One region of the Priestia sp. ABM2_011 genome, then DNA from elsewhere that is predicted to be linked to it. Evidence: riboswitches for the same ligand, from Rfam matches in the RefSeq annotation. Region 1 holds a riboswitch; each other region holds the start of a gene.

What was found. Region 1 has a riboswitch for cobalamin ahead of ACXAE4_RS26280 (HoxN/HupN/NixA family nickel/cobalt transporter). Riboswitches for the same ligand answer to the same signal wherever they lie in the genome.
Region 2: linked by a shared signal. The riboswitch ahead of ACXAE4_RS12865 (cobyric acid synthase) and the one ahead of ACXAE4_RS26280 (HoxN/HupN/NixA family nickel/cobalt transporter) in region 1 are both predicted to bind cobalamin.
Region 3: linked by a shared signal. The riboswitch ahead of ACXAE4_RS18045 (ABC transporter substrate-binding protein) and the one ahead of ACXAE4_RS26280 (HoxN/HupN/NixA family nickel/cobalt transporter) in region 1 are both predicted to bind cobalamin.
Region 4: linked by a shared signal. The riboswitch ahead of ACXAE4_RS14705 ((2Fe-2S) ferredoxin domain-containing protein) and the one ahead of ACXAE4_RS26280 (HoxN/HupN/NixA family nickel/cobalt transporter) in region 1 are both predicted to bind cobalamin.

What each region holds. Positions count from the first base shown of each region.
Region 1 is NZ_JBSWUB010000001.1:4,992,945-5,000,290, reverse strand. Features, by position in the region: gene ACXAE4_RS26300 (HAMP domain-containing sensor histidine kinase) at 1-77, opposite strand, end outside; gene ACXAE4_RS26295 (response regulator transcription factor) at 81-773, opposite strand; gene ACXAE4_RS26290 (undecaprenyl-diphosphatase) at 964-1,557, shown strand; gene ACXAE4_RS26285 (organic hydroperoxide resistance protein) at 1,709-2,128, shown strand; cobalamin riboswitch at 2,234-2,416, shown strand; gene ACXAE4_RS26280 (HoxN/HupN/NixA family nickel/cobalt transporter) at 2,550-3,347, shown strand; gene ACXAE4_RS26275 (M20 family metallopeptidase) at 3,579-4,742, shown strand; gene ACXAE4_RS26270 (DoxX family protein) at 4,810-5,232, opposite strand; gene ACXAE4_RS26265 (type 1 glutamine amidotransferase domain-containing protein) at 5,535-6,059, shown strand; gene ACXAE4_RS26260 (DinB family protein) at 6,694-7,182, shown strand; gene ACXAE4_RS26255 (lipase family protein) at 7,208-7,346, opposite strand, start outside.
Region 2 is NZ_JBSWUB010000001.1:2,367,091-2,374,436, forward strand. Features, by position in the region: gene ACXAE4_RS12855 (APC family permease) at 219-1,790, shown strand; gene ACXAE4_RS12860 (YdcF family protein) at 1,849-2,412, opposite strand; cobalamin riboswitch at 2,560-2,739, shown strand; gene ACXAE4_RS12865 (cobyric acid synthase) at 2,832-4,358, shown strand; gene ACXAE4_RS12870 (FecCD family ABC transporter permease) at 4,564-5,622, shown strand; gene ACXAE4_RS12875 (ABC transporter ATP-binding protein) at 5,619-6,902, shown strand; gene ACXAE4_RS12880 (hypothetical protein) at 6,920-7,346, opposite strand, start outside.
Region 3 is NZ_JBSWUB010000001.1:3,353,597-3,360,942, forward strand. Features, by position in the region: gene ACXAE4_RS18025 (bifunctional adenosylcobinamide kinase/adenosylcobinamide-phosphate guanylyltransferase) at 1-417, opposite strand, end outside; gene cobD (threonine-phosphate decarboxylase CobD) at 414-1,493, opposite strand; gene cbiB (adenosylcobinamide-phosphate synthase CbiB) at 1,468-2,454, opposite strand; gene ACXAE4_RS18040 (adenosylcobinamide amidohydrolase) at 2,459-3,067, opposite strand; gene ACXAE4_RS18045 (ABC transporter substrate-binding protein) at 3,156-4,115, opposite strand; cobalamin riboswitch at 4,375-4,507, opposite strand; gene ACXAE4_RS18050 (thioredoxin family protein) at 4,598-4,912, opposite strand; gene ACXAE4_RS18055 (YpjP family protein) at 5,101-5,703, opposite strand; gene ACXAE4_RS18060 (class I SAM-dependent methyltransferase) at 6,084-6,863, opposite strand; gene ACXAE4_RS18065 (BrxA/BrxB family bacilliredoxin) at 6,998-7,346, opposite strand, start outside.
Region 4 is NZ_JBSWUB010000001.1:2,718,445-2,725,790, reverse strand. Features, by position in the region: gene ACXAE4_RS14725 (precorrin-8X methylmutase) at 1-19, opposite strand, end outside; gene cobK (precorrin-6A reductase) at 25-792, opposite strand; gene ACXAE4_RS14715 (sirohydrochlorin chelatase) at 789-1,709, opposite strand; gene cobJ (precorrin-3B C(17)-methyltransferase) at 1,727-3,349, opposite strand; gene ACXAE4_RS14705 ((2Fe-2S) ferredoxin domain-containing protein) at 3,363-3,743, opposite strand; cobalamin riboswitch at 3,845-4,024, opposite strand; cobalamin riboswitch at 4,143-4,321, opposite strand; gene ACXAE4_RS14700 (hypothetical protein) at 4,468-4,626, opposite strand; gene ACXAE4_RS14695 (M42 family metallopeptidase) at 4,979-6,016, opposite strand; gene ACXAE4_RS14690 (cation:dicarboxylate symporter family transporter) at 6,124-7,346, opposite strand, start outside.

The sequences.
Region 1 (7,346 bases):
ATCGAGCTGTTCGCAATCACTAGCAGAATAAAAAGCAGCACAGTTGATGTAAGGATAATCTTTGTTTGCAGTTTCATGAGCTACTCCTTAAGCATATAGCCAACGCCCCGCACTGTTTGAATGTAGGGTGTTGAAAATGGAGCATCAATTTTTTTGCGCAAATAACGAATGTATACGTATACAATATTCGTGTCGCCGTAGTAATCAAATCCCCACACGTTTGTAAGAAGCTGTTCAAAGCTTAGCACTTGATTGTTGTTTTGAAGCATATAGACAAGCAAATCATATTCTTTAGGAGTCAGCTCAATAGCTTCATTTTCACGCGTGACTTCTCGCGTTTTTTCATTCACAACTAAAGTTCCTAGCTGCAGAGTATCTGCTTCTTTTTCAGCAGGAGATGCTGATGCAGGATGGCGAAGCCAGACGCGGATACGTGCAAAAAGCTCCTCAATTTGAAAGGGCTTTGTAATGTAATCGTTCGCTCCTAAATCTAGTCCGCTTACCTTATCAGGAAGGGCGTCTCGAGCGGTTAATAAGATAACGGGCGTCTGATCATCGTTTGCTCGAATGCGACGCAGTACTTCGAGTCCGCTCAATTCAGGAAGCATCACATCTAAAAGCAGCAAATCCCAATCATGTGCTTGAAACTCTGCCAATCCTTCTGTCCCTGTATAAGCCATGCCCGTTTCGTACCCTTCGTGTTCAAGCTCGAGCTGAATCAAACGAGCAATTTTGCGTTCATCTTCTACAATTAAAATTCTGCCTTTACTCAAAAAAATTCCCCCTTGTGTCTATGTATAGTTGCGTACATTATAGCATGGAGAGATTCGGGGTGTATAAATGATAAGGAAATCAATGGTTATTTACTAAATATATCAATAATAGCCCGAGAAATAATGTTCATTTTCCCAAGAAACTGATAAGATAGCTAATGACATTTAAAAATAAGAAAGGATTTCGATTATGTTATCAGCTATTAATTCAGTAGACTATACCATTTTCCATGCGGTGAATCAGTATGCCTCGCATGTGAAGTTTGTAGATTCGCTAATGGTATTCTTTGCAGATTATGCCCAGTATGTACTTATTGTTTTACTCGGCTTGTTTTTACTTATTAATAAAAACGGCAGCCGTGTTGTAGCATTTCAAGCTTTATGTGCTTGTGCCACAGGAGTCATTATCAATAAAGTGATTAGTTTATTTGCTTATCGAGATCGTCCGTTTATCTCTCACCACGTGAATCAGCTTATTGATCACGCCGCGAATTCTTCATTTCCAAGCGATCATGCTACATCTGCATTAGTTATCACTTTTACCATCTGGCTGCATTTCAAACGTTCAGGGCGCATGTGGGTTGTCATGGGTGCACTCATTGCATTTTCACGCGTATGGGTTGGCGTTCACTATCCATTCGATGTGTTAACAGGAGCTATTCTAGGCTGCGTGCTGGCGCTGTTTATTCATTATGTTATTTTTAATACGAAACTGATGAGGGCTATTACCAACTTGTCTATTTTTCGAAAATCAGCTTATGACGAACAGTCTCAATATTATTAAGAAAAAGTCGCATATACGCGGCTTTTTTTATTGGGAAATTTTTAATGTATTTAACACTTGTTTTTTAAAATTAAATTGTGTACAATTAAATTGCAGAAACGATAAATAAAAAATTTTAATAAAATTACTAAAAAAGAGGAGAGATTTATACATGAAAGCTTTATATGAAACGACAGTCGTTAACACAGGTGGAAGAACAGGAGAAGTTCATTCTTTAGATAATATCTTTAATTTAGACGTTGCAACACCTCCAGCGCTTGGTGGAGAAGCAACAACAGCAACAAACCCAGAGCAGCTATTTGCAGCTGGATACAGTGCTTGTTTCAACAGTGCGTTAGAATTTATGTTGAAAAAACATAACGTAGAAATTAAAAGCAGTGAAGTAAAAGCTACGGTTCAGCTGCTTCCAGATAAAGCTGATCAAGGAGTAAAAATTGCTGTAGCGCTTGAAGCTCATATCGAAGGCTTAGATTTAGAAACAGCTAAAAAATATGTAGACCTAGCCCACTCATACTGCCCGTATTCAAAAGCAATCAGCGGCAACGTAGACGTAACGGTAGAAGTAGTTTAATTGCTTTAAAAAGCCCTGTTAAGCATGTAAAGCTTAGCAGGGCTTTTTTATTTGAATTTTCTCTATTCATTTGTAAGGAGTACTAGTATAATGAGGAAGAAAATGAATCATTCGCACAGTTTAGGTGCTCTTACATAGCGTAAGAGGTAACAGGGAATCGAGTGCAAATCTCGAGCGGTCCAGCCACTGTAAGCAGGGAGTTTTCTATCTTATCGTCACTCAAAACGGGGAAGGCGGTAGAAAATGATGATCTCAAGCCAGGAGACCTACCTATTCTGTACACTTGACTCTTCTAGGAAAGAGGCGGTGTATCAAGGTACGCAGTGAGCAATTACTGTTTATTTTCATATGCCGACACATCCTCAATTTCTATAGAATTGAGGCTTTTTTACGTTTTATTTTAAAAAAAGGAGTGTAGGAAATGGAAGGTTTATCAGTTTTTTTACTTGTCTTTTTATTAGGAATCAGGCACGGATTAGATGCAGATCACTTAGCTTTTATTGATGGCCAGACCCGATATAATTGGCGAATGGGCAGCCGTTTTGCCCCGTGGGTCGGAACGCTGTTTTCACTCGGTCATGGAGGAATGGTGGCCGTCACGGCCGGGGTGCTGGGCGTAGTGATGAAGAATTTTACGTTTCCAGCATATTTCGATCATTTTGCATCTTGGGTATCTATCATCTCTCTCTTTCTGATTGGGACATTAAACACATATCATTTGCTTCGAACTAAAAACAAAGAAGAAGAGTTTCAGGTGAGCGGGTTAAAAGGGAAGTTTATTCCGAAAATCGCAAAAGGAACAACGAATCCTTTTTTAATTATTCTTGTAGGAGCGCTGTTTGCCCTAGCAGCTGAAACGGTCAGTCAAACGGCCGTGTGGTCTCTAGCTGTAGGGAACGCAGGCAAATATACGCCGCTTTTATTAGGACTAGTATTTATGTTTGGTATGATGCTGACAGATACAATCGATTCACTGATTGTACATAAAATGGTGAATGAATCGAGTAAGTTTGGGCAATCTGCTTCCCGCTTGATGGGCTGGGTTATTGTTATCCTCGCATATGGGGTGTCCTTCTACTTAGCATTCACTTTCTTTAATCCATGGGCCGAAGTAAACTTTGAAATGGTTGGCGTTATTTTGTTTATTTTTTTAGTGTCTATGTTTGTATTTGTAAGTGTGAAGTCAAAAGGGAAAAATATCAAAATAAATGTCAATTAATAAAATGAAAGCTTTAATCTGTTGAAGATTGAAGCTTTTTTGTATAAATTTGTTGAAGTTTATGGCTATTTTCGGTCGGTTATGAATAAGTTAAAGTATTATCTGTATTTTAAGGATGGAAAATTGTCTGAAAACCATTATAATTAAGGATAATTTAAGGTCGTTATGTGAAACGTAGAACATACTCATACGTACGATAAATAAAAGCAATGAATGCACAAGCAGCAGGGGTTGTTTGGAGGAGGAATTGATTTGAGTCAGGTAATGGTAGAACAAAGCGTATTTAGTTATTTAAAAGAACATGAACAAGAGATGCTCGAAGATTTAGTTGGATTTGTGAAAAAAGAATCACCGTCCTACAGTAAAGAGTTAGTGGATCAGTGTGGAATGTATTTAACGCAGCTGTTTCAGAAGCGTTTAGGCGTAGGGTATGAAATCATAGAAGAAAAAGAAGTAGGAAACCACTTGAAATTTACGATTGGAGAAGGAGAGAAGCAGCTTTTAATTATCGGTCACTTTGACACGGTATGGGAAAAGGGAAGGCTGAGTCTAAGAACAGAAGGAAACAAGCTTTATGGTCCGGGAATTTTAGATATGAAAGGCGGCATTATACAATCTATATGGGCGATTAAAGCGATTCAAGAGCTTGGCTTATCGCTGGATAAAAAAATTGTGTTTTTTTGCAATTCAGATGAAGAGATTGGATCAATTTCCTCTAAAAAATATATAGAAGAAGAAGCACAAAGAAGTGAAGCAGTGCTAGTAGCAGAACCTGCGGTGGCGGGTTCAGGTGCGTTAAAAACGTCGCGCAAAGGAGCGGGGATTTTCACCGTAAAGGTGTGGGGACGAGCAGCCCACGCTGGTAATCACCACAAAGAAGGAATCAATGCTATTGAAGAGCTAGCGCGCCAAGTGATTTTTCTGCAGAGCTTAACCGATTATGAAAAAGGTACAACGGTGAACGTTGGGACATTTACCGGAGGCAGCGGTACAAATGTAGTGCCGGAATATGCAGAAGCGCACGTGGATTTACGTGTTTCTACAGAAGAAGAAGCAAAACGTATGACGGATATTATTTTGAATTTAACGCCCATTTTAAAAGGGATTAAGATTGAAGTAACAGGAGGCATGAATCGTCCTCCAATGGTTAAGTCTAAACAAACGGAAGAGTTATTTGAATGCGCTCAGTCAATTGCGGCCAAACTGGGTATGAAATTAGAAGAAGCAGCTGTTGGAGGCGGAAGTGATGGCAATTTTACAGCGGCTATTGGCATTCCCACGTTGGATGGATTAGGAGCATGCGGAAAAGGAATACATGCAGAATATGAACATATTCAAATTGATACGTTGTCCGAGCGTTCTTCTTTATTTGCGAATTTGCTGCTTCAAATATAAAAAAAGCCCGCCTCAAACGGCGGGACTAACCTGAAAGCTTATATTGGGAGAGTATAAGCTTTCTTTTTTATTTACTGCTTTCTTCTTGAAGAGAAAAAGCAGTTTCTTTCTTTTTAAATACCACTTTATCAAGAGCAAGGAACTGGCTTCCTGCAACAAATAAGTGAGCAGACGTGGCAATTAAGGCAATATCAAACTCAAACCCGCCAACGAATCCGCTTTTAAGCTTGGCTGTAAAAATAGCGCCAAGCATAACTGCCACAAATAAAGCAGCTACGACTCTTGTTGCTAGACCAAGAATAATCAGAACCCCACCTACAAGTTCAATTGTTGCCACAATATATGCCATGAAACCAGGGATTCCTAAGCTATCGAAGAAGCCTACTGTATTTTCAATTCCCCCTTGCCATTTTTGAAAGCCGTGTACTAAAAATGTAAAACCTAATACTAAACGAATAATAAGCGATCCAATTTCGACGTTTTTATTCACTTTACTTCCTCCTTTAAGTGTATTTGAAAAACACTACATTATGTAGTGTAAAAGCCCGTAAAAAGAAATGTAGCAATTAAATAAAGTCTTTCTTATTTGGATAATTTTACAACATTATGAACATCACACTACACATTGTAGTGTGATGTTTGTTCCCAGTCAAGTAAAAATATAAAATTAGATCATTTGGCATACAAAAAATTTCTGAAGGGCACTTGAAAAATCCTTTAATTATGTACAATTTAGTTCCTTATTTTCAATCTTATTCTCCAACATGCTATACTGATGGCGGAGGTGTTACGATGCGCTTAGAAAATAAAAGAGTTATTGCGCTTGTTAGTGCAGACTTTGAAGATCTAGAACTATGGTATCCAGTGATGCGTCTTCGCGAAGAAGGAGCAGAAGTACATTTAGTTGGAGAAAAAGCAAACGAAACGTACATGGGGAAATACGGTGTTCCAGCCGTATCGGACTATGCATTTAAAGATGTTGATCCAGCTGAATATGACGCTATTTTAGTACCTGGAGGCTGGGCGCCGGATAAACTGCGCCGCTACCCTGAAGTAATTGAAATGGTTCGTCATATGGATGAACAGCAAAAGCCAATCGGCCAAATCTGCCATGCAGGATGGGTATTAATCTCTGCAAAAATCTTAGATGGCCGAAACGTAACAAGTACGCCAGGAATCAAAGATGATATGGAAAATGCGGGAGCTATTTGGCATGATGAAGCAGTCGTAATCGACGGCCACATCATTTCAAGCCGCCGTCCGCCAGACCTTCCTCCTTATGCAAAAGCATTTGCTGATGTACTAGCAGAGCAATAAGAAAAAAGCCGAAACCATATTGGTTTTGGCTTTTTTATAAGATTCCCTAAAAAAAGAAATGATAAAGTAAATAAAAAATCATCATTAAAAAAGCGAGCAGATGCATCTGCTCGCTTTTGTTCGTGTTTCTTATCAGTAACTTGCTTTTTGCAAGTGTAAAAACAAAATGATTACTTTCTTTATAAAATCCATGATTACGGTTTTTGTATGTTTCATTGTTGTTAGGGCACAATTAGCATTGATTGTGCTTGCATGGATTTCATCCATTGCCGCGGTTTGTTTTTCCACATGATCGATTAACCTAAACGACGCAAGCCCTACCTCTCTTGCATCCTTACGGCTCCGAAGCCGATCCAGTGTGAATAAGTTTTGTTCAAAGACATGTGTCGAATGCCAGTATTTTTACCTTGCATTGTACGATACATCCTTTCAAGTTACTTTCACTATGTCCAGCTCTTAAAGAAAAGCCAGAAATCTAAATATAACACTTCAGTTGATCTATGTCAAATAGAAAAAATATTTTTTTCACGTGAAACAATTGCAGCTAAAACATGGTTAAGTAAAGGGATATCCTTTTTATATAGAAGAGTTTTTTGATACGATAAGCTAGAGGAATCCTAGAGGAGGATGAACAATGAACAAAAATGAACAGTTTCGAAATGATGTATTGAACAGTGTAGAATCATTAACATATGAACAATTAAATCAGCAGCCAGCATCTAATACATGGAGCGTTATGCAAGTATTAGAACATTTATATTTGATGGAGCGCATGATTGTTTCACGTGTAAAGGATCAGTTAGAAAACGGTGTAGATCAGCCAACCGAAGATAAGCCGTTTCATTTAGCGGTAGACCGTTCTCGAAAAGTAGATGCACCGGCTCAAGTTACGCCTTCTAATGAAAATCAGACATTAGAAGAAATGAAGAGTAAGCTGGCGGAATCAAGAGCGGCTTTAGTAGAGTTAGAAGAAACAGCCAGTGAAGAAAACCTAAAGCAAAAATCGTTTCCACATCCTGTGTTTGGGTTAATGGATTTAAAGCAATGGATTGATTTTATTGGCTATCATGAAAAGCGTCACCAAGAACAAATAGAAGAAATCAAAACAGCAATTGGCGCATAAAAAAACAGGCATTCCGCCTGTTTTTTTATTTTTGGACCAAAATAGGGTAATCCGACATCATCCATATCCCAACACTGTATGTTTGGGGATTATGGTTCCCTACGGTAGAGCCTGTTTGGATGGTAAATGAGAGTTGCAGAGGGTCTTGATCGTAATAAATTGTT
Region 2 (7,346 bases), 2.6 Mb from region 1:
GGAGGAGTAGTCCTCAAATCTTCGGTGGAATTTATGCGCTATACATAAGCAATTCAATGATGTTTTGTAAAAAAATAAAGTTTTTAACTTGGTTTTTTAGAGAATATTTGTTAACATATCCACTTGTGAGGTCTTAGTAAGAGGAGGATGATGTAAAGAATCCCATATCGGACGCAAGGGCGTAGATATGTGGAGTGGGAATTTTAAAGGAGGATTTTATGTCTGATCAAGGAAATCAAGGAAAATTTAAAAAATCAATATCGTTACTTGACCTAACGTTAATTGGGATGGGAGCTATTTTTGGTTCCGCCTGGTTATTTGCGGTTAGTAACGTGGCGTCAAAGGCTGGTCCAGCCGGAAGTTTTTCGTGGCTGATTGGCGGAGTCATTATTTTACTTATCGGCTTAGTGTATGCTGAACTTGGAGCAGCGCTGCCGCGTACCGGTGGAATTATCCGTTATCCGGTTTATTCACATGGTCATTTAGTAGGTTACTTAATTTCATTCATTACCATTATTGCTTATACAAGTTTAATTGCCATTGAGGTAACAGCTGTACGTCAGTATGTTGCTGTATGGATTCCTGGTCTAACTAAACATGGTTCTGAATCGCCTACAACGATTGGATGGCTATTCCAGTTCGCGTTATTAACACTATTTTTCATTATTAACTACGTAAGTGTAAAAGCATTTGCTAAGTCAAATGTCATTATATCTGTGTTTAAATATGCGGTTCCTCTTACAATTATCGTCGTGTTAGCTTATCACTTCAAATCAGCTAACTTTACAACTGGCGATTTTGCTCCGTTTGGTTTTAATGGTATTCAAGCAGCCATTTCAACAGGTGGCGTTATGTTTGCTTACTTAGGACTTCACCCTATTGTTTCGGTAGCCAGTGAAGTTAAAAATCCGCAGCGTAATATTCCAATCGCGCTAATTATCTGTATTGTACTTTCAGCGATTATTTACACAGCACTGCAAGTATTGTTCATCGGTAACATCCCGGCTGATATGCTATCAGGAGGATGGGGAACAATTCAAGAGCAATTCTCTTTACCATTTAAAGATATTGCACTTATTTTAGGCCTTGGCTGGTTAGTAACGCTTGTTATTTTTGATGCTATTTTATCACCAGGCGGTAACGGAAACATCTTTATGAATACAACTTCTCGTCTAGTTTATGCTTGGTCTCGTAATGGAACACTATTTAAACGTTTCTCAAAAGTAGATAAGAAAACAGGAATTCCACGTGCGTCACTATGGCTATCATTTGGAATGTCCGTATTCTGGACACTGCCATTTCCTTCTTGGGAAGCGCTAGTAAACGTATGTTCAGTAGCACTTATTCTGTCTTATGCTATCGCACCAATTTCAGCTGCAGCATTCAGAGTAAATGCAAAAGATCTTAAAAAACCTTTCAAATTAAAAGGCATGAGCATTATTGCTCCTGTTTCATTTATCTTCTGTTCATACATCGTATACTGGTCAGGATGGACAACAATTTCTTGGCTGCTAGGATCACAGCTTCTAATGGTTGTTATCTACGTAGCGTTTAAGAAATACGTACCAACTGACGTTGTGAAATTTGCACAGCAGCTTAAATCTGCTTGGTGGCTAGTTGCTTATTATATTATTATGCTTGTTATCTCTTATCTAGGTTCATTTGGTGGAGGACAAGGTGTGTTAAGCAACCCACTTGACTTAATTTTAATTGCTCTTGTTTCACTCGGTATTTTCTACTGGGCGAAATACACAGGTTTACCAAAAGCAGTTATCGATACAGATGATTAATAAAAAACACGGCATGAATTCATGCCGTGTTTTTCGTTTGTATAGGCGTGTACTCTATTTATTTATCAAACAGCCATGTTTTTAATATAGCAGCATACTCACGAAAGTAGGCTTGAAGTTTAATTGAATTTGGTGTCTTTGCGCCTAAAGGATAAACATCAAAACCTTGGCGCTTTGCAATAATAGAAGCGCGAAACAGATGAAAATCACTGCTAACAAGCACGATTCGTTTATCTTGAATATCAACTTTCTTTTTGGTGAAAGTAAAATTCTCAAAAGTAGAAGTTGACTGACCCTCTTTTATAATTCGATTCTTTTTAATTCCTGCTTTTCGTAGAAAACGGTAGGCTGCCTCTGCTTCAGAAATTTCTTCATCAGATCCTTTTCCACCCGTTACGATAACTTTTGTTTGTTTATGAGTCTTTAAATAAGATAAAGCTGTTTTTGCTCGCTCTTTTAAACTAGGAGACATTTGATCACCATCTACTTTAGAACCTAAAACGAGGACATAATCTGCGTTTTGTGGAACAGACTTGTGAGCAGTTTGATACATACAAAAAGATATAATTACTATATAAAGAACAAGCGAACCAATAAAGGTATAAATCATTTTTTTCTTCAACTGTGAGCACCTTCCTAGCTATTTCATAAGATGTTTGGAAAATAATTGTTATTATAGCATACGAGACCCAAATAAGTATAAACACAGTAATATATAATAATAGAAGAAAATCGTTATTGTGAATGGCTATAAAATTCGTTACAATAAAGAATAAATGATTTTAAAAGTGCCTCTAAGGAGGATAATAGGGAAATCGGTGAGAATCCGGTGCAGCCCCCGCTACTGTAAATGTGGATGAACCTGCAAAGACCCACTAGTCAAACTAGGAAGGGTGCAGAAGTAAAATGAAGCATAAGCCAGGAGACCTGCTTTTAAAAACCCCTTATTTTTCGGTGGGAGAAATAAGTCAAGACAATGTGTTAATGAGCGCATGACCAAACCTTGACTTTTACAGTTAAGGTTTTTTTATGTGGTAGGGAGTGGATAAAGTGAAAAAAGGAAAACCTCTTATGATTCAAGGAACGCATTCAGACGCTGGAAAAAGCATGATTGCTACAGCATTTTGCCGTATTTTTAAAGAAGACGGCTATCAAACTGCACCGTTTAAATCGCAAAACATGGCGCTCAATTCATACATTACAATGGATGGAAAAGAAATTGGCAGAGCGCAGGGAATTCAAGCAGAAGCTGCTGGAGTAGAAGCAACAACTAATATGAACCCTATTTTAATTAAACCAACTCGTGATCATGAATCTCAAATTGTCGTTCATGGAAAGCCGCTTCGTAATATGTTTGCTTTTCAGTATCGGCAAGAATTTTTTAATGAAGGTTTGAACGTTATCACTGAGTCTTATAAAGAGCTTGCCAGTCATTATGATCGAATTGTGATTGAAGGTGCTGGAAGTCCTGCTGAAGTCAATTTGAACGATCGGGAACTGGTAAATATGCGCGTAGCAAAGATAGCCCAAGCGCCTGTTGTGTTAGTAGGAGATATTGATAAAGGAGGGGTTTTTGCGAGTCTGGTGGGTACTCTTCAATTGCTTCCAGATGAACATAAACCTAGAGTAATTGGAGTGTTAATCAATAAATTCCGAGGAGACTTAGAGCTTTTAAAACCGGGGTTGAAGTGGTTTGAAGAATACACGGGAGTTCCGGTACTAGGAGTGATTCCTTATATGCACGACGTGGAAATTGACGCTGAAGATTCGCTATCACTCAGAAATTACTCAACGCTTGTGAATCCGTTAAAAGAAATCGATATTGCGGTTATCTCGTATCCTCGCATCTCAAATTTTACGGACATTGATCCTCTAAGCTTAGAAGAAGACTGTCATGTGAGACTTGTAACCAAGCCATCACAACTAGGTACGCCTGATTTAATTGTTTTACCAGGAAGCAAAAATACGATTGAAGATGCGCAGTTTTTACAAGAAAGCGGCCTGGATCTAGCCATTAATCAAGTCTTGAACGCAACGAACGCTCACGTTATTGGCATCTGCGGGGGATATCAAATGTTAGGCGAGACAATTACGGACCCCGATGCAGTAGAGTCCCGGATTGAATCTATTAAAGGGCTGTGTTTGCTTCCAGTGGAAACCGTTATGACAACCAGCAAAAAAACAGAAAGAGTTTCTGGATATGTTCAGTTAGAGAGTGAGAAGGTTTCAATTGAAGGCTATGAAATTCATATGGGAAAGACGATTTCTAAAAGCATGACGGAAGCCTTTGCGGTGGTAGATGATCAAAAAGAAGGAACGGTTAAAGACAACATCATTGGCACGTATGTTCATGATGTGTTTCATAACGATGCTTTGCGCAGAGCTTTGCTTAATCAAATTCGTAAACATAAAAAATTGCCGCCTATTACGGATACATTCAACAGTCGCCTGCAAAAAGAGGAGTCTTTTTCAAAAGCAGCAGCATATGTGAGAGAAGCTGTAGATATGGAAAAGCTGTATCATTTAATAGACAACTATAAAAGCCCGGAGCAAGCACAAAAAGTGTAGCTTGTAGAGGTTTTCGCTTGTTTTTTCACCGAGAACTTTAGTACGCTATTCTACGTTGCCTAGTTCAACAGTCTAGCACTCGTAACAAATAAAAGATGATTGTTTCCAATACTATGTAGGATGGAAACATGGTTTATGGACAGGAAAATGAATGGTTAATGTAATGTAAAACATCACGCCTCGTTTCCTAGAGGAGCTGAAAGTATTGATTTTTAAACGTATTTTTTTAAACAAAGCATCTATTTTATACATAGTCAGTTTATTTATTGTATGTACTTCGGTGATTATGGGAGTATTTATTGGTACAGTTTCGTTAACCGTAGGAGATACAATCAAAATTATTATTGGCCACCTTACCGGACTATCCTTATATCATGGTCCGGAAAACATGGATTTAATCATTTGGCAAATTCGTTTTCCAAGAGTACTGGTGGCATTTTTAGTAGGAGCTTCGCTTTCAATAGCAGGGGCTGCCTTTCAAGGGCTATTAAGAAACTCTCTTGCGGATCCTTACACGATCGGAGTTTCCTCAGGTGCAACCCTTGGCTCTGTCATGGCAATTTATTTTCACTGGAGTATTTTTGGTTTGTCTATCTTCACGCTGCCTGTAGTCGGCATCGTATCTGGTTTTATTACTCTTCTTTTAGTTTTTGGTATTACGAAACTCGCAAGCGGCAATTTGGCCAATGAAACCATCATCTTAGCGGGGATTATTTTATCATCCTTTATGAGCGCGCTTATTTCATTAATTGTAGCTCTTTCTCCTGAAGAAGATGTAAGGCAGGTTTTATATTGGCTAATGGGAAGCGTATCAATGAGAGGATGGTCGCATATTCAAATTTTAGGGCCGTTCTTTTTAGTCGGTACGATTATGCTGCTGTTACATGTGAAAGAGCTGAACGGCTTAGCATTTGGCGATCAATCCGCTCAATTTATGGGGATAGACGTAAAGAAGAAAAAAAGAATGATTTTAATAGGTGCATCCGTATTAACCGGGGCTGCGGTATCAGTATCTGGGGCAATTGGATTTGTTGGCTTAGTTATTCCCCACGTAGTGCGTCTCGTAGCGGGAGCTAATCATAAGCATGTACTGCCGCTTTCTATTTTAATCGGAGGAAGTTATTTGGTTTTAGCCGATTTATTAGCAAGAACGATATTAGAACCTCGTGAACTGCCGATTGGAGTCGTAACCGCCTTAATTGGTTCGCCAATTTTTACGCTGCTGCTTGTAAAAGAACGTATGCGGAAAAGAGGAATATCATGATTGAACTATATAATGTGACGGGAGGATACGATAAACAGAAACCGACCGTTCGTGACATCACGTTCACCGTAGACAAAGGTTCTTTTGTTGCTTTACTAGGACCAAATGGAAGCGGAAAAACAACGCTTATTCGCTTAATTATGAATGTATTAACCACTCAATCAGGAGAAGTGAAGGTAGAAGGGAAGTCAGTGAAGGCTTATTCACCAAAACAACTGGCGCAAAAAGTTGCAGTCATGACGCAAGAAAATCAAATTGGATTAGAATTTACGGTTCAAGAAATTGTTTCACTGGGACGTTATCCTTATCAGGCAAAAGGTTTGTTTAGCACTGTATCAGCACAGGATGAAGAAGTGGTAGAAAGCGTGATGAAATTAACAAACGTCTGGCACTATCGAAATCATACCTTTCAATCGCTGAGCGGTGGAGAAAAACAGCGGGTTTTACTTGCTAAAGCACTGGCGCAAGAACCTGACTACTTACTTCTTGATGAACCAACGAATCACTTAGATGTAAAACATACGATGGAACTGCTTCAGCTGTTAAAAACGTTACAGCAGGAAATGAGCTTGACGGTTCTGGCCATTTTGCATGATCTCAACATTGCCTCGCTGTTTGCAGATAATGCCGTATTATTGAAAGATGGAAGAGTAGAAGAAACGGGGATGGATGCCATTTTTCAGGATGCAGCTACGTTAAAAAGAGTATATGGCGTTGATTTGCATGTATTTCACCATCCCGCTGTGAACAAGCGGCAAATTGCTTTTGTGCCGCCGTATCAATATCCAGAGACGGACTTCCATGAGTTGTATCAGTTGCAAAAGGAACCGGGCAAGCTATGTTTATCCTTTGCTCGTCCTTTGAGAACTGTTTCACTGGGTTCCAATGAAACAGGTCTAGACTGGTGTCAAGAAATTGTTCAACAGCAAAGCAGTTCTAACACGGCGTGGAAATCTGCGTCTTTATCTAGTCATGAAGTTCGCTTAAAAGACGATAAAGGTTACTCGTGGCTGACTGTACTGACACATGGACAAAAAGAGAATGAAATGAATATTGTTCTACTAACAAATACACCGCTTTCGGACGCGAACTTACTTCATGCTGCGATGAAGGTAATTGAATACCGGGCTTTCTTAGGAAAAACAGGCCGTATTGTTGTAGCATCATCTCATCATAAAGAAGAAAATCAAGAAGAAATTTCAGCGTTCTTAATGGAACGCCTACAGAAAGAATTACAACTATTTATGGAAACAAAAATGACCGACAATTGCTTTAAATAAGCAGTAGCGGTCATTTTTTATTCTTCGGAGTGATCAGGCTTTTCTGTTTCACCTCCTGAACTCATCGTTGTCTCAGTTGTATGTTCATCAATCTTTTTTTCTTTTAGCTTAACAGAAAATAAGTCTTTGACTTCTTCATCCACTTGATCGGAGTCAGCGCTGTAAGTTGTACCAATGTTTAAGTGGCCGGTCAAATCTTTAATGCCTAGCTGGCCAAAATTATTACTAAGGTCAATTTTGTCTAACAATACTTTTTCCACCATAATTTTTTCAACAACAATGGACTGCTTTGGCTGAGTTACTTCATCAATCTTTTTGTCAAGAGTTTTCACCATCTCATATAAAGCTGTATTGGACGATTCTTCCTTTAACGCAGAGAGCTGATTCTGAATGTCTTCGAAATTAGGAGCTGACTGCATAGCCGAAAGTAAATGAGCTGTTTGC
Region 3 (7,346 bases), 1.6 Mb from region 1:
CGCTTCAAACAGTTCATTAGATACTAGCACGACCGTCTGAGACTGCGCAAACAGCTTATCGAGCGCTTCTATCATCTGACGAAAAACCTCTTGTTTGCCTTCTTTTGTTTGCCACCTTTTTTCGGTTAAAAAAAGCTCATTGGCAAGCCAGTTTGTGACACAGTCCAAGAGTATAGTATCATCACTTCGAAGGTTTGGAAGAATTTGTTGTAAATCTACAGACTGCTCGATCGTTGCCCAAGGCGTGTTCGCCGCTTGACGTTCTGTTTGATGAAGCTGGATACGTTTTTGCATTTCACTATCTGTTTGCCGGCTTGTGGCAATATAAACAGCGCGCTTTGTACAAAAAGTTTGAACCATGTTCTCCGCTGCACGTGATTTGCCGCTTCGAACCCCTCCGCTAATAAAGATGATCATATTTCATCGAGTCCTTGTTTGATTACGTTAAGTAAATAGTCATTTTCTTCTTTCGTTTTCACAGCCAAACGGATATAGCGTCCATTTAAAAATGGGAAGTTTTCAGTATGCCGAGCTACCACACCGCGGCTTGCTAAATAGATAAGCCAGTCGCGCGTTTTAATAGAAGACGGAACGCTGCAAAGATAATAGTTTGTTTGAGACGGAGAAACCAAAAGCCCCCATTCTTCTAGTTGACTCAAGATCCGTTTTCGTTCTTGTTTAATATAATGTACGGTTTTTTTCACAAAATCTTTTTCATCTACACATATCATCCCTACTTGCTGCGACAATCCGTTTACACTCCAAGGAGGCTGTTTTTTAGACATCTTGCTAATGATTTTTTCATTTGCCAAAATATAGCCAAGGCGAAGCCCCGCAATATTAAACATCTTTGTCATCGAACGCACAACAATGAGATGTTCATAGTTTAGAATAAGAGAATCAAATGAAGGCTGATGTTCGACAAAATCAATAAATGCTTCATCAATTATTAAGTATGTACCATGATGAGCAGCAGCTTTTACTACTTTCATCCATTCCTCGTGACTATACATAACGCCCGTTGGATTATTTGGGTGACAAATCCATAGTACTTTTATATCCGGAAGAATACTCATAATCAACTCTATATCCCAGCTCCAGCCATTTTCTTCAGCTAAAGGAACGTATGTCACTTCACATCCATACGCTTTACTTGCCTGTTCGTATTCGACAAACGTCGGCTGTACAATCCCCGCTTTCTCTCCTGAAAATAAAGAAGCAATAAGGAAAAACGCTTCAGCGGCCCCATTTGTGGGCAGCACTTGGGCAGCGGAAACATGATGATGAGCTGCAAGTTTATTTTTTAGTTCTGTTACTTCAGGATCAGGGTAACTAAACGCAGCTTCCTTGAATTCGTTCCACTTTTCGTGAAGAACAAGGGGAGCCCCTAAAGGATTTGTGTTTACGCTAAAGTCTTTTAGATGCGACAAATTCTCGGCCCCTATTGCTTTTAAAAAGACATTGGGGTTAGCTCCATGTGTAGGTAATAGCACTAATAACTCCTCCTAACAAAAGATAGAATAACCACGTAGCATAGACCGTCCTTTTCATAATGAAAACAGCTTGTTCAATATGACCGGCTTGCAGGGGAATGAGTGGTTCGCCCATTTTTGCACGATTAGATTCTATGCCTTTATATGTATTAAGCCCGCCGAGTTGAATACCTAAAAGAGCAGCCACTGCACTTTCCCCGTATCCGCTATTTGGACTTGGATGCTTCTTAGCATCGCGCTTAATCAAACTCGTTACATGCCAAAGAGAATATTGGCTTTTTGCTACATTGACAGCGGTCATCACCACTGCAGTTAACCGACTTGGAATATAGTTTAATACGTCATCAGTTTTTGCACTAAAATAGCCGAACAGAAAGTAGCGGTCATTTTTGTACCCAACCATCGAATCACATGTGTTAATAGCTCGGTAAAAAAAGGCTAGGGCTCCTCCTCCTATAAATGCATAAAAAAGCGGAGCTGTAATACCATCACTTGTATTTTCAGCCACGGTCTCTACCGTCGCTCTGGCAATTTCTCCTTCTGACAAACGATCTGTATCTCGTCCCACAATCATGCTTACTTCATATCTAGCTTTCTCCATATCTCCTAGCTGAAGCGGCTTTTGCACCTTATAAGCAGCTTCGCTTAAGGAACGAGTGGATATGGTAGTTGCAATTATTACGCCCTCTACTAAAACACCTAGTATAAAATGAACTCCGTACAAAGCATGGAGAAATAAGAAAGGAACAACTCCTGCGAGCACCACCATACTTATCACAAGAAGCAACCCTTTGAATCGTTTTCCTGCACCTTTATTTAATCTGGAATCCATCCAATAAATCCACTTGCCAAACCAGCGAACGGGATGCGGCCAATTTTCTGGGTCGCCTATGATTCGGTCAATGAGTAAAGCAATCGTCATGGCCGTCAGGTGTGCAATTATCGCTTGCATAATACTCATTTCTTCACCTCTTTCCCTTAAGTGCCTGCTCTAAGCTTATTTTTACCAGCTTGGCTACCGCTTGACCTAAAGCGGTCATAGAGCCTGCATATTCATATAATGGTCCTTGCTGAGACGCTGCAACTGAGATGCTGTCCGTAGATGTTCCCGTAGCAATCGTCTTTGTAGCTGGATCTATGACACCCAGCTGTGACAGCGTTTTTGTTTTGGCTTCTGTAGCGGCAATAAAAAGCTGTAAAAACGCAGCATCCGTAAGCGTGCCTTCCACGAAAAAAAACATATTAATTGTACCGGGAGAGGAATAGAACGGGACAGCTTCGTCAGCTGTAATATCCACTGCGTTTCCTACGCCAGCCGTTATCACGGAAGCTACTCTTACTCCGTAGCCTTCATAACAGTAAATTGCTCTTTCTTTTAACCAAACGGCTGTCATCAACCCTACGATTTGCTCATGGCGCACATTTTCTTTCATCAAATATTGCTCATACTCTAAAGAAGGAGTATCTGAATAATAGTCTTTATGAACAAATCGATTGTAAAAGGTGTCCGTTTCCGTGATGCCTGTTCCTAAAACGCCTGAGCTGTATGTTTTATAAGAAGTCTCGGTTTTCATGATTAAAAGCTCAGGCCGTTCTTCAATTTTAAGATGTGAAAAGGGACCAATCCCCTTTTCAATTCGAACTGGAATATGGTCCCTCTTTTTATTTATTGTACACCTCAGGGTATACTGCTTTTGCTAAGTCCTCTAAGCCATCTACAATACGAGGTCCTAAGCGGTTGATTTTGTTTTGATCAACCTTTTCAATATTCCCCTCTTTTACAGCAGTCATGCTGCTCCAAGCGGGACGCTTCATAATCTCATTTTTGTCTGCATCATACGTTGCGATAATAACGTCAGGGTTTAACTTAACAACTTGCTCTTCAGAAAACTTAACCCAACCCTTTTCACTAGCCGCTACGTTATCAGCACCGATCATAGTAAGCATTTCGTTCATGAACGTACCTTTTCCTGTTGTATAAATCTCAGGAGCTCCCGATACCTCTATCCATACTTTTTTACGATCTTCTTTTGAAATCGTTTTTGCTTTTTTCTTAATTGAAGCTACTTTTTCTTTCATGTCTTTAATTGTTTGATTAGCTTCTTTTGTTTTACCCGTTAATTTACCAATTTGCGTAATAGAATCATAAACCGTATCAAACGTTGTTGAATCTTTTACAACAAATACCGGAATACCCGCACTTTCAATTTGTTTAAATACTTCATCTGAAACGCCCATACTTGAAGCGTGTGCCAGCACTAAATCAGGATTTAAAGCAATAACTTTTTCTGCATTAACGTTCATATCTCCCACCTGCGCTTTTTTCTTTACGCTTTTAGGATAATCATCGTTGCTTGTGACACCGACTAATTCTTTTTCAAGGCCAAGGGCATATACAATCTCCGTATTACTTGGCATTAATGAAACAATTTTCTTAGGCTGTTTTTTCAACGTAATTTCTTTATCACGCGCGTCTTTTACCTTCACTGGAAACGCAGCTTGTGACGTTTGTTCTGTATCTTGCTTCGTTTTTTTATCACTGTTGCTTTGGCTGCCTGCACCGCATGCAGCAAGTACGATGACTAACAGCGCAATAATGGAATACGAAAGCCATTTTTTCATCTAAATACTCCCCCTATATATTGTTCATTGTGAATACGAAACCTCCACGTTAAAGAAAAAGCAAATGATCATGCAAAAAGCAGCGCTATCCCGTTTTTTCCGCTTTGACTATGTATACTGCTCGGCAGCAGCTTCAAAATAAAAAAGCTTTACTTTCAATTGAAAGCAAAGCAGGTAACGTCAAGATAAGCAGGAAAAGAATCCGTTCACTATACTTGATATGTATGTTCATTACCCTGCTTCACCCTTCCTCGAAGGTTTCACAGCTAACAATAAGGCAGGTCTCCTGACTTACGCACAAAGCGCTTACAGTGGCGGGACCGCGCTGGTTTTTCACCAGACTTCCCTTTTCACTCAATCTTTAAATTGAGACCTTATTGCTTTACGATTATTCACTTGTCCTAGTATACCCCACTCATCGAAAAATGGAAATAGCCATTCTCACAAAAAAAGCTGCGAGAATGCTCTCGCAGCTTAGGGAATTAAAGAGTTGCTAAAAATTCACGGACCGCTTCAGGCGTTTTAGCATTTGCACTGTGCAGGTGCGCAATTTTTTCACCGTTTTTATATACAAGAAGAGAAGGAATACCCATTACATTGTTTTCAGCAGAAAGTTCTTCAAACTCATCCTTGTCAATTTTAAACCATGCTTTATCTGTATTTTCGTCAACGATTTCATCAATAAACATATCCAAACGTTTGCAATCAGGACACCACGTTGTCGTAAAAATCCCAACGCTTAGTGTTTCATTCTTAATTTGTTCGCGAAATTGTTTTTCTTCCGTAAATTGTTTCATTGTGTTACCTCCAGCGTCTATTCGTTCCTTCCTACAATTCTATAGTAAGAAGTCTGACTTCATTATAAACGATTTTTTTATCGTTGTGCTAATGTTTCAGCTTATTTAGACCATAACGGTTTTAGACGTAAAAAAATGCTAGCTTAAAAAAGCTAACATTTCGAAATTGTAGAATGTTGTGTCTATTATCAGCTGAACCACTTAGGCGGCATGTTTCGGTTCCAATAAATTTTCCCTAAATCATAATGCTTTTGAAAATTATCTGCGGCCGCATGATAGTGAAAATTAAACCAGTATCCATCTTTTGGAGGATTTTCACGCCGTACATGAAACCGTATTAAGTCCTGACCGGTTTCCCGGTCATATACATGGAAAATCTTTTCACCGTAGCCAGCAGCAGGGTGCTCGCTTATCTCGAGATTCTGAATTGACTGTTCACGTTCAGTGCCAATGTCGGTCAGCACTTCTTCAATTTTAGGTAACACTGCTTGACGAAATTCATCTTCAATGACAGGACCAATTTTTGTTCCGAATTTTTCCACTGACTGTTTTTCAGCTGATTCCATTGCATACGTAACAAATGATGAAACGTCTTCATATTTTGGTTCTTCATATGGCAAATGAATATCTTCTATAACAGCTGTAACAGGAGTTGTTTCTCTTACATACCCTGCTTTATGTTGCTTGTCCGCTTTTGCATCATCAACGTATAAATATTCTGGTGGAGTGACAAGCCCAAATGTAAATACTGTAATAAATACAATTAGCATTCTTTTTATCCATCTAGGCATTCGTATCTTTCCTTTCTCATCTTTTCCCATATGGTCTTTTCATATTGTAAAATTCATTATCATAACTCACTAGGTATTGTAACATACTTATTAATTTTTTACCTATATTTGCTTATTCATTTATGCTGTCTACGGGCATTTGACGACTTTTCAGTTAGCACCTTCCTTCTTCTGTTTGAGGTTGTCACACCGAGCGGAAACCTATACAAGATATTCCTTTTTTGCTGGATGCTTAAACACAAAAGTATTTTTATGTTCAAAAATATATCATACTTTTATGAACTTTAGATGAAATTCATAAAAAAAACTTCCAAAACTTTTTAATTCCTAAAAGGTTTTGGAAGTCTTTTCAATGAGCGTAATTAATTTTACTTTTTTGGTTATTTTTGTATATCAATTGTCCCGTAATGAAATTTTGATGTTTTTCGTTTTTGCACAGTAAATCCATGCTCTTTAAAACGACTGCTTTTCCAATGATCTTTTAGCACGACCTTTTGTTTGGCTACTCTTTTTGCTTCTTGTATAGCCATTGGCGTCAGCGTGGTATACAGTGCTATTGCTTTAATACCGTTAATTCCATTCGATTCCTCAATTTGTTCTTGAAACATAGGGTCAAAGTAGACAACATCAAAAGAATTATCTTCACAACACGCCAAAAACGATTCAAAATTTTGATGAACCACGTTTATACGCTTCATTGCATCATTCAACTCTTGTACGTCACTTTCCCAATTTAAAAGTCCTTGTTTGACTAAATAAGCTACATAGCGGTTGCCTTCTAGTCCGACAACTTTCCCGCTTTTCCCTACCGCTGCGCTCGCCATCATACTATCCGATGCAAGACCAAGTGTACAGTCAAGCACGCTCATTCCTTTTTCTAAACCAGCAGCTTCAATAAACGGATCACGTTCTCCGCGCAGCCATCTCTTCACTCTAAACATAGCGGAGTTTGGATGAAAAAAAATAGGTTCCTCTTCGTTTTGAACGTGCAACTCTACTCTATTTTTACCGACAACCAGCACGTCTGCAGCTTCAATATTTTGAAGATCTGCAACAGATTTCTTCTCTCTTGTTACAAAAGGTATACTTAAATCAGCGGCTACTTGTTTGGCTTTTACAATCATCTGTTCATTTGTTCGACCAGCAGTCGTAACAATCACTTTCATAACTCCCCCTACACTGTTTGGCTATTTACATAAAGAAAAAGGATGCCGATAGACATCCTTTTTCTTATAAAGTATATGCGATTTTTCTTTAAAAATCTATATACTAGATGTGACAAAAGCAGGACATTTTATGAACAGTGCTGCTTAAAGCCATTTAAAATGTTTTCAAAAATAACTTCTAACGGCTGACCTTCAATTTCATGTCGAGGAATAAAATGAACAACTTCTTTTCCTTTTAAAAGTGCCATAGACGGTGATGAAGGCTCAATGTCCCCAAAATATTCACGCATTTTAGCTGTTGCTTCCTTATCTTGACCGGCAAAAACAGTTACCACTTGATCTGGTTTTTGCTCAGACTGTAAGTACGCTTGCGTTGCTGCAGGACGTGCTAAACCAGCAGCGCATCCACAAACTGAATTAACGACAACAAAAGTTGTTCCTTCTATGTTTTCCATAAAATCAACTACGGATTCCTCT
Region 4 (7,346 bases), 2.3 Mb from region 1:
ATTCTGTACGAAAATCCATCTCAATCAACTCCTAGTTTGGTTTACTAAAGCATGAACCACTTCTTCAAACGTGGAATACACGGTCCCATACTCAATTTTCGGTCGCCCAATCATAATGATATCTAAGCCTAACTCTTTAGCTGCTTCCACTTTTTCATCCACAGATCCAACTTTTCCGCTTTCTTTTGTGACCATGACCGTCACTCCGTATTGCTTATACAGTGCTTGATCAAACTCTTTTGTAAACGGACCTTGAATAGCAATAATATTTTTTTGCGGCAATCCTAACTGCTGACACTTTTCCATATTATCCAGCCTTGGAAGCATACGAGCAACAAGCCGTACATCTGAAAGAGGAAGGAGCTTTTCTGTAAAAACCTGCAGCGTCTTGCTGCCTGTTGTCAGCATAATAACTCCTTTTTTCTCAGCTGCTACTTCAGCTGCTTCTTCATACGTAGAAACCATCGTCATATTGTCGTAGGTAAAAGCCTGCGAAGCCCGCTCATAGCGTATGTAAGGAATCGATGTTTCAGCAGCCGCACCGATGGCGTTTTTAGATGCTTCTTCGGCAAAGGGGTGACTTGCATCCACAATAGCTTTTACACCATGTTCGTTTATAAAAGTCATCATATCTTCTTGTGTGAGACGTCCAATTTTCACTTTCACTTCTGCTCGCTGTAATTCGATTGCTGCATTGTCGGTTACAACCGTCGCCGTAACGTCGTAACCTTCTTTTTTCACTTGAACAGCTAATGCACGTGCATCGCTAGTTCCCGCTAACAATAAAATCATTTTAACTCGCCGACCTTATCTTCATGGTGGTGATGGTCATGATGGTGATCGTGGTGATGGTGATCGTGGTGATGGTGCCCGTGATCATGATCGTGATGATGATGGTGATCAATATGCTCCATAATGCCGAGGCGATATTGACATGTATCGCAGTTCATTTTCACTTCGCCTTCTAATCCTTCTTCAGCACGTTCTTTTAAAATTGTCTGCAGTTTTGGATGAAAACCGAAATAGCCGGCTAGCTTAAACTCAATGTTTTCATGCTGCATTTTATACTGCTTCACCATTTCTTCCAAACGCTTAATTAGTACTCCTGTAAATAAGAAATACGGGAGAATAACCACTTTTTTAGCGCCCAGTTTTAAACATCGTTCCACTCCTTCATCAATCAATGGAGCGGTCACGCCCATAAAAGAAGTTTCGACGATTTTGTAGTTTGTTTTTTCCCAAAGAAGGCGCGTAATTTTATATAAATCACTGTTTGCATCAGGATCGCTTCCTCCTCGCCCTAAGACAATAACAGCCGTGTCTTCAGCTGGAGTTTCTAAATTTTCTCCTGATTCTTGTAATCTCGTTTTTAAAATTTCAAGGGCTTCTTCATGAACGCCAATGGGACGTCCGTACACGAAGTTTACGTGTGGATATTTTTCCTTAGCTTCATCTATAGCCGCCGGAATATGTATTTTTGAGTGGCCAGCTGGCAAGAGCATAATTGGAACTACAACTACATCTGTCGCTCCTTTTGCCACACATGTATCAATGCCTTGACTTACATTCGGACGTTCAAACTCTAGAAAACACGTTTCTACTAAAATAGATGGGTCCCAATCATGCTTCATAGTCGAGATAAACTCGCGAATTTGATCGTTCCCTTCAGGATCTCTACTTCCATGACCGACAAATAAAACTGATTTCATATAATGCCCTCCCATTTTTAATCTCCACACGGAGCTGGTTCTACTTTTATTTTTGGTGTTATATCTTGATAGTCGAATCCATAAACATTCTTCACACGCTTAAAGAATTTATGAAACCGCTCATTTGGATGACCTTTTTCTTTATATTCATGGACAATGTTCTCCACTATTTCAACAATGTCATCGGGCGCTATGCCTTCCGCCACAATTTGACCTGAATGGGCGTTTCGTCCAACCGTTTTAGCCCCTAAAAATAAGTCAAACGCACCTTTTCTGTAGACAATGCCGATATCTTCTTGAACAGCACCGTAACAGGCCATACCGCATCCATTAATACCAAGCTTCAGCTCTTTTGGCATGTCCATTCCACCGAGACGCTTTTGTAATTGTTCCGTATGCGGGATGGCGTCACTTTTTTCTCCATCACAAAAATCACACGCTTTAATTGTAAACACGTCTCCGACTGGAGATAGTAAAAAGGAAGCTGATTGGAGCTTTTTAATAATCACATCTGGCTGAGCCGTTGGAATTTGCAGTTTGATTTGATGGTCAGGCGTATACTCCATCGTACCTTTTTCACCAACAACTTCTGCTAGTGTTGTCATTTGAACGGGCGTAAACTTCTTATTTGCAAGCCCTGGACTAACTGCCACTTCAAAAATAGACTCAATTGGCTGGTGTACGACCGGTGAAGTAGTTTCACCTAAAATTGCTTGAAGCGCTTCTTCTGCCAGAGCTCGTGAAGCTGCTTTTTCTTCTTTTGTGTTCTGAACATCTTCAATAGCTGAAGCCGTTTGCTTTACAGTCTCCTCTTGATCAAGAGCCCATGGTTCTGCTTCTTTTCGAAGTCGCTGATGCGGTCTTAGCGGCTGCTCTGTTTGGTTGAGGGTATATTTACGCTGATACCCGCGCGGTGTAATCATTAAGTCATCGTAAAAGAACGTAGATGAATTTCCGACAACAACGGTAGTCAGCATGCCTATTTCATGATTTAACATGTCTTTTAAATTGGTCATTACCACTTCTTCACGGTCACGATAAGCGCTTTTCACAAGACCAACAGGCGTATCGGGGGAACGGTATTTTAATAAAATCCTTTGCGCTTCCACAATTTGTCTTGTGCGTCTTCCGCTTTTCGGATTATAAAAAGCTACTACAAAATCTGCTTGTGCAGCTGCTTCGATTCGTTTTTCGATTAACTCCCAAGGCGTAAGGTGGTCACTTAAACTAATCGTACAGGCATCATGCATCACGGGCGCCCCAAGGAGGGATGCGCATGAATTAATAGCCGAAATGCCAGGAATCACTTCCAGCTCTACGCCCGTTTCTTTTTTCCATCCTTTTTCAATCAACACTTCATACACAAGGCCGGCCATTCCGTATACTCCTGCATCTCCGCTTGAAATGACCGCCACGGTTTTTCCCGCTTCAGCTTGCTTTACGGCTTCTTGTGCACGGCTTACTTCTTCGGTCATTCCTGTACTAATAATTTGCTGATTCGTTAATAGTCCTTGAATTAATTCCACATAGGTTTTATAACCAATGATCATATCACTTTCTTGAATGGCTTCTCTTGCTCGCTGTGTAATATGTTCAAAGCTTCCTGGGCCGAATCCAATAACTAACAGTTTACCTTTCATGCTAGCTCCTCCTTTATGCGTTACTTTTTACTTTGTCAATTCCTTCTATGGAGTCACTCTTTTCCGGAGAAACAAAACCGTTTTGATCATATTCATAAATAAGTGATTCCTTTATACTGCAGCCTCCTGCTAAATGTTCTTCAACAATTCGATGAGCTACGTTTTCAGTGACCTGCTTGTACCAATCTCCTGAAGGGTACACGATAGCTACAGGAGCATCTTTGCACCTTCCGTTACAGCGCGTACGGGTTGTGTGAACCGCTTCATCTAGATTCAGTTCAGTCACTTTATTTCGAATAGCTTGCGTGGCTTCTTCTCCACCTTTTCTCATACAGCTGCTTCCATTACAAATCAATACGTGATGTTTTGTTCCATTTAAGTTCCACGTCGTCACACTTATTCGCTCCTTTACTAAAAAAACGCCTCTATCAATGATAGAGGCGCAGAAAAATTCAAACTAAGTTTTTGCACTTCCACCTATATCCCGTAGGGTAAGCTTCGCATTAGAAAAAGGCTGGTTTCCTGACTTCGATTCATCACTTGATTGCGCCTTCCCGAATACAGTGGCATATGCAATCAGCTCCTCTTCACAGTGGCGGGTACCGCGCTGGCTTCACACCAGACTTCCCATTTAACGCAATGTGAACATTGCGCACCTTTTTTGCACGATATGTAGTTTTGTGCTACGAGAAAAACCCGCTTCGCTAATATGCGAGCGGGTAAAACGTCAGAATAAAAGTGTACACGAATGCCACTTTAAGCCAACGTTTCCCTTCCCGCTCCCCGGAGAAATAGAAACTTCACAATAAAGACAGGTCTCCTGACTTGTGTATCATTCTACTTGAGAACCTTCCCGTGATTTTTCCACAGTGGTTATACTCGTTCGTCCACACTTACAGTTGCGGGGGCAGTACTGGTCTTTCACCAGTTTCCCTATTAAGCCTTCTTGGCATCTTTACTGTTGCTGTTTGATATATATGAACCTTTTAAACTATCAGAATAATAGAAGTAACTACCATATCATAGCGTACATTTTTTTTTATTTCAACTCTATTCTTTTCGTAAGATACAAGAAGCTATGAAAAAACAAGAGCATAAAGTCAGCTCTTGTTTTTTCATTATATAGCTACTAATGTTAAATGAGGATCATTATAATACACGACTTCTGAAAGAACTTTACAGCCATTTGTTTTTGCAAAAGCTTCTCTCGCCTGCGTTTCAGTTTCAAATTCAAACATTTTCATTTCTTTTCCAGCATATACCGTCAGTACCCACATGAAAAGATTCGCCTCCGATTATTGTAGTGATCGCTATATCCACATTATGACGAAACCATATCCTTTTGAAAACCCATTCTACAAAACTTGTCACAAGAAACTTTTAAAAATTTAAAAACATTTTAACTTCTGTAAATGAACAAAATGTACAAAAGGTTTAAGCCGTATTATACCTCTTTAAAAAAGGTGCTTTTTTTACCAACTGTTGCTTCACCAGTAAAAAAATATATAGTATTTATTAAAAAAAGAAGCCGGACAGCCGGCTTCTTTTTTAGGAAAGGAAAGTACAGACATCACAGTCCCGTCCTGCTCTTTGTTTTGCATAAAAATACACTAATTAAATATTCCTTTCTTAAAGCAGAACCATGTTCGATTGCACATAGTGGTAAAGAAGCTTGTACGTATGGTTTAATGAATCTTGATGCGTTCTCTCAAACGCATGAGAAGAATCAATTCCTGGACCAATTAAGCCGTGTACGATGTCATGCCCGGCACGAATAGCAGCAGAAGCATCTGATCCGTAAAACGGATAAATATCTAATTTGTACTGAATATCATGCTGCTTAGCTAGCTCCACCAAATGCTTTCTCAAACCGTAATGATATGGGCCGCTTGAATCTTTTACACAAATAGACACGGTGTATTCATCAGTAGATTGTCCATCTCCCATGGCACCCATATCAACCGCTAAGTATTCTACCGTTTGAGGCGTAATATTAGAATTTCCTCCGTATCCAATTTCTTCATTATTTGAAATAAGAAAGTGCGTAGTGTATGGCAGTTCGATCTGCTCTTCTTGAATTGTTTTCATGAGCTGAAGCAATAAAGCTACGCTTGCTTTATCATCGAGATGACGAGATTTAATAAAACCGCTTTTTGTTATTTCTACACGAGGATCAAACGAAACAAAGTCGCCGACTTCAATTCCAAGACTGCGAACATCTTCTGCGCTATGTACTTTTTCATCCAATCGAATTTCTATATTATCTTGATTTCGCTCAGCTTTACCTGCATCTTTATACACATGAACAGATGTTTGATGCATAAGGATGGTCCCTGTAAATACTTCTCCTGCTGACGTTTCGATTTCACAATATTCTCCTTCAATGGAATTGTAGCGGAACCCTCCAATCAAGTCGATTTTCAGACGTCCACTCGGTTTGATTTCTTTTACCATAGCACCTAATGTATCGACATGAGCCGTCAGCATGCGGTGATGATCCGTATCTTTACCGGGAATGGTAGCGACTAAGCCTCCTTTTCGATTGCGATACGTTTGAATATTTAGCTCTTTTACATAGTCTTCGACAAATGAAATCACCTTTTCTGTATTTCCAGAAGGACTGGGAATCGAAACAAGCTTTTTAATTAACTGAACAGTTTCCGTCATTATGACACTTCCTTTGTCTCTCATTTCTTTTATTTTACCATATGTTTCAAAAAAGATAACAGGCAGCTCCAAACAAAAAAGCCAGGCAGCTGCCCGGCTTTTTTGTTTTAAGCTATGTTTGATTTCTTTAATTCATTTGTGTAATTTAATGATTTTTGCTTATCAAACTCGCCTTCAGACTTGGACATTACAATTGCAGCTAAAGCATTTCCTACTACGTTAACTGTGGTACGCATCATATCAAGAATGCGGTCAATTCCTGCAATAAATGCCATGCCTTCAAGAGGGAAGCCCATAGATTCAAGCGTAGCAAGTACAACTACAAACGATGCCCCTGGTACACCAGCCATCCCTTTTGAGGTTAACATTAGCACAAGAAGGAGCTGAATTTGATCCATAATGGAAAGGTCAATGCCGTACATTTGAGCAATAAACAGCGATGCCAGCGCCTGATAAATGGTTGAACCATCTAAATTAAACGTGTAGCCTGTTGGAATAACAAACGATGTAACCGATTTAGAACAACCGAAGTCTTCCATCTTTTTGATAAGAGATGGTAAAACGGCTTCTGAACTTGCTGTTGTAAAAGCAAGAAGCAGCTCGTCTTTTAACACTTTTATGAGCGTAAACATGCTTGTTCCAGCCATTTTAGCAATAATTCCAAGAACCACAAGCACAAAGAAAATCATGGTGAAGTAAACGGCGAACACTAATTTCCCTAATGGAATAAGTGATCCGACACCAAACTTTATAATATTAACACCAATAAGTGCAAATACACCTACTGGAGCAAATTTCATCACCAAATTAGTTACCCAAAACATTGCATCCAAGACGCCTTCAAAAAAGGCTAAAACAGGTTTTCCTCTCTGTCCAATCGAAGCTACGCCTACACCAAACAGTACGGAAAATAAAATGATTGGTAAAAGATCGCCTTCTGCTACCGACTGAAAGACGTTTGTCGGAACAATATGAAGAAGCTCCTGAGCAATCCCTGTACTTTCAGACGTTTTTGCCGTTGCCTCATATTGAGAAATATCGCTTTTTTCAATATGTCCCATATCAACCCCTGCACCAGGGTGGAATAAGTTCGCGGCAATAATCCCCACTACAATCGCAATGGTTGTAACAATTTCAAAATAAAGAATTGTTTTTCCGCCAAGCTTACCTAATTTTTTGATATCGCCTACTCCTGCGACCGCTACGATTAATGCTGAAATCACGATCGGTACGACAATCATCTTAATTAAATGAATAAATATGTCTCCAATTGGCTGTAAAATAGAAATGGCCGTATCGCTTCCGTAAAAGATAGCACCTACAGCTACGC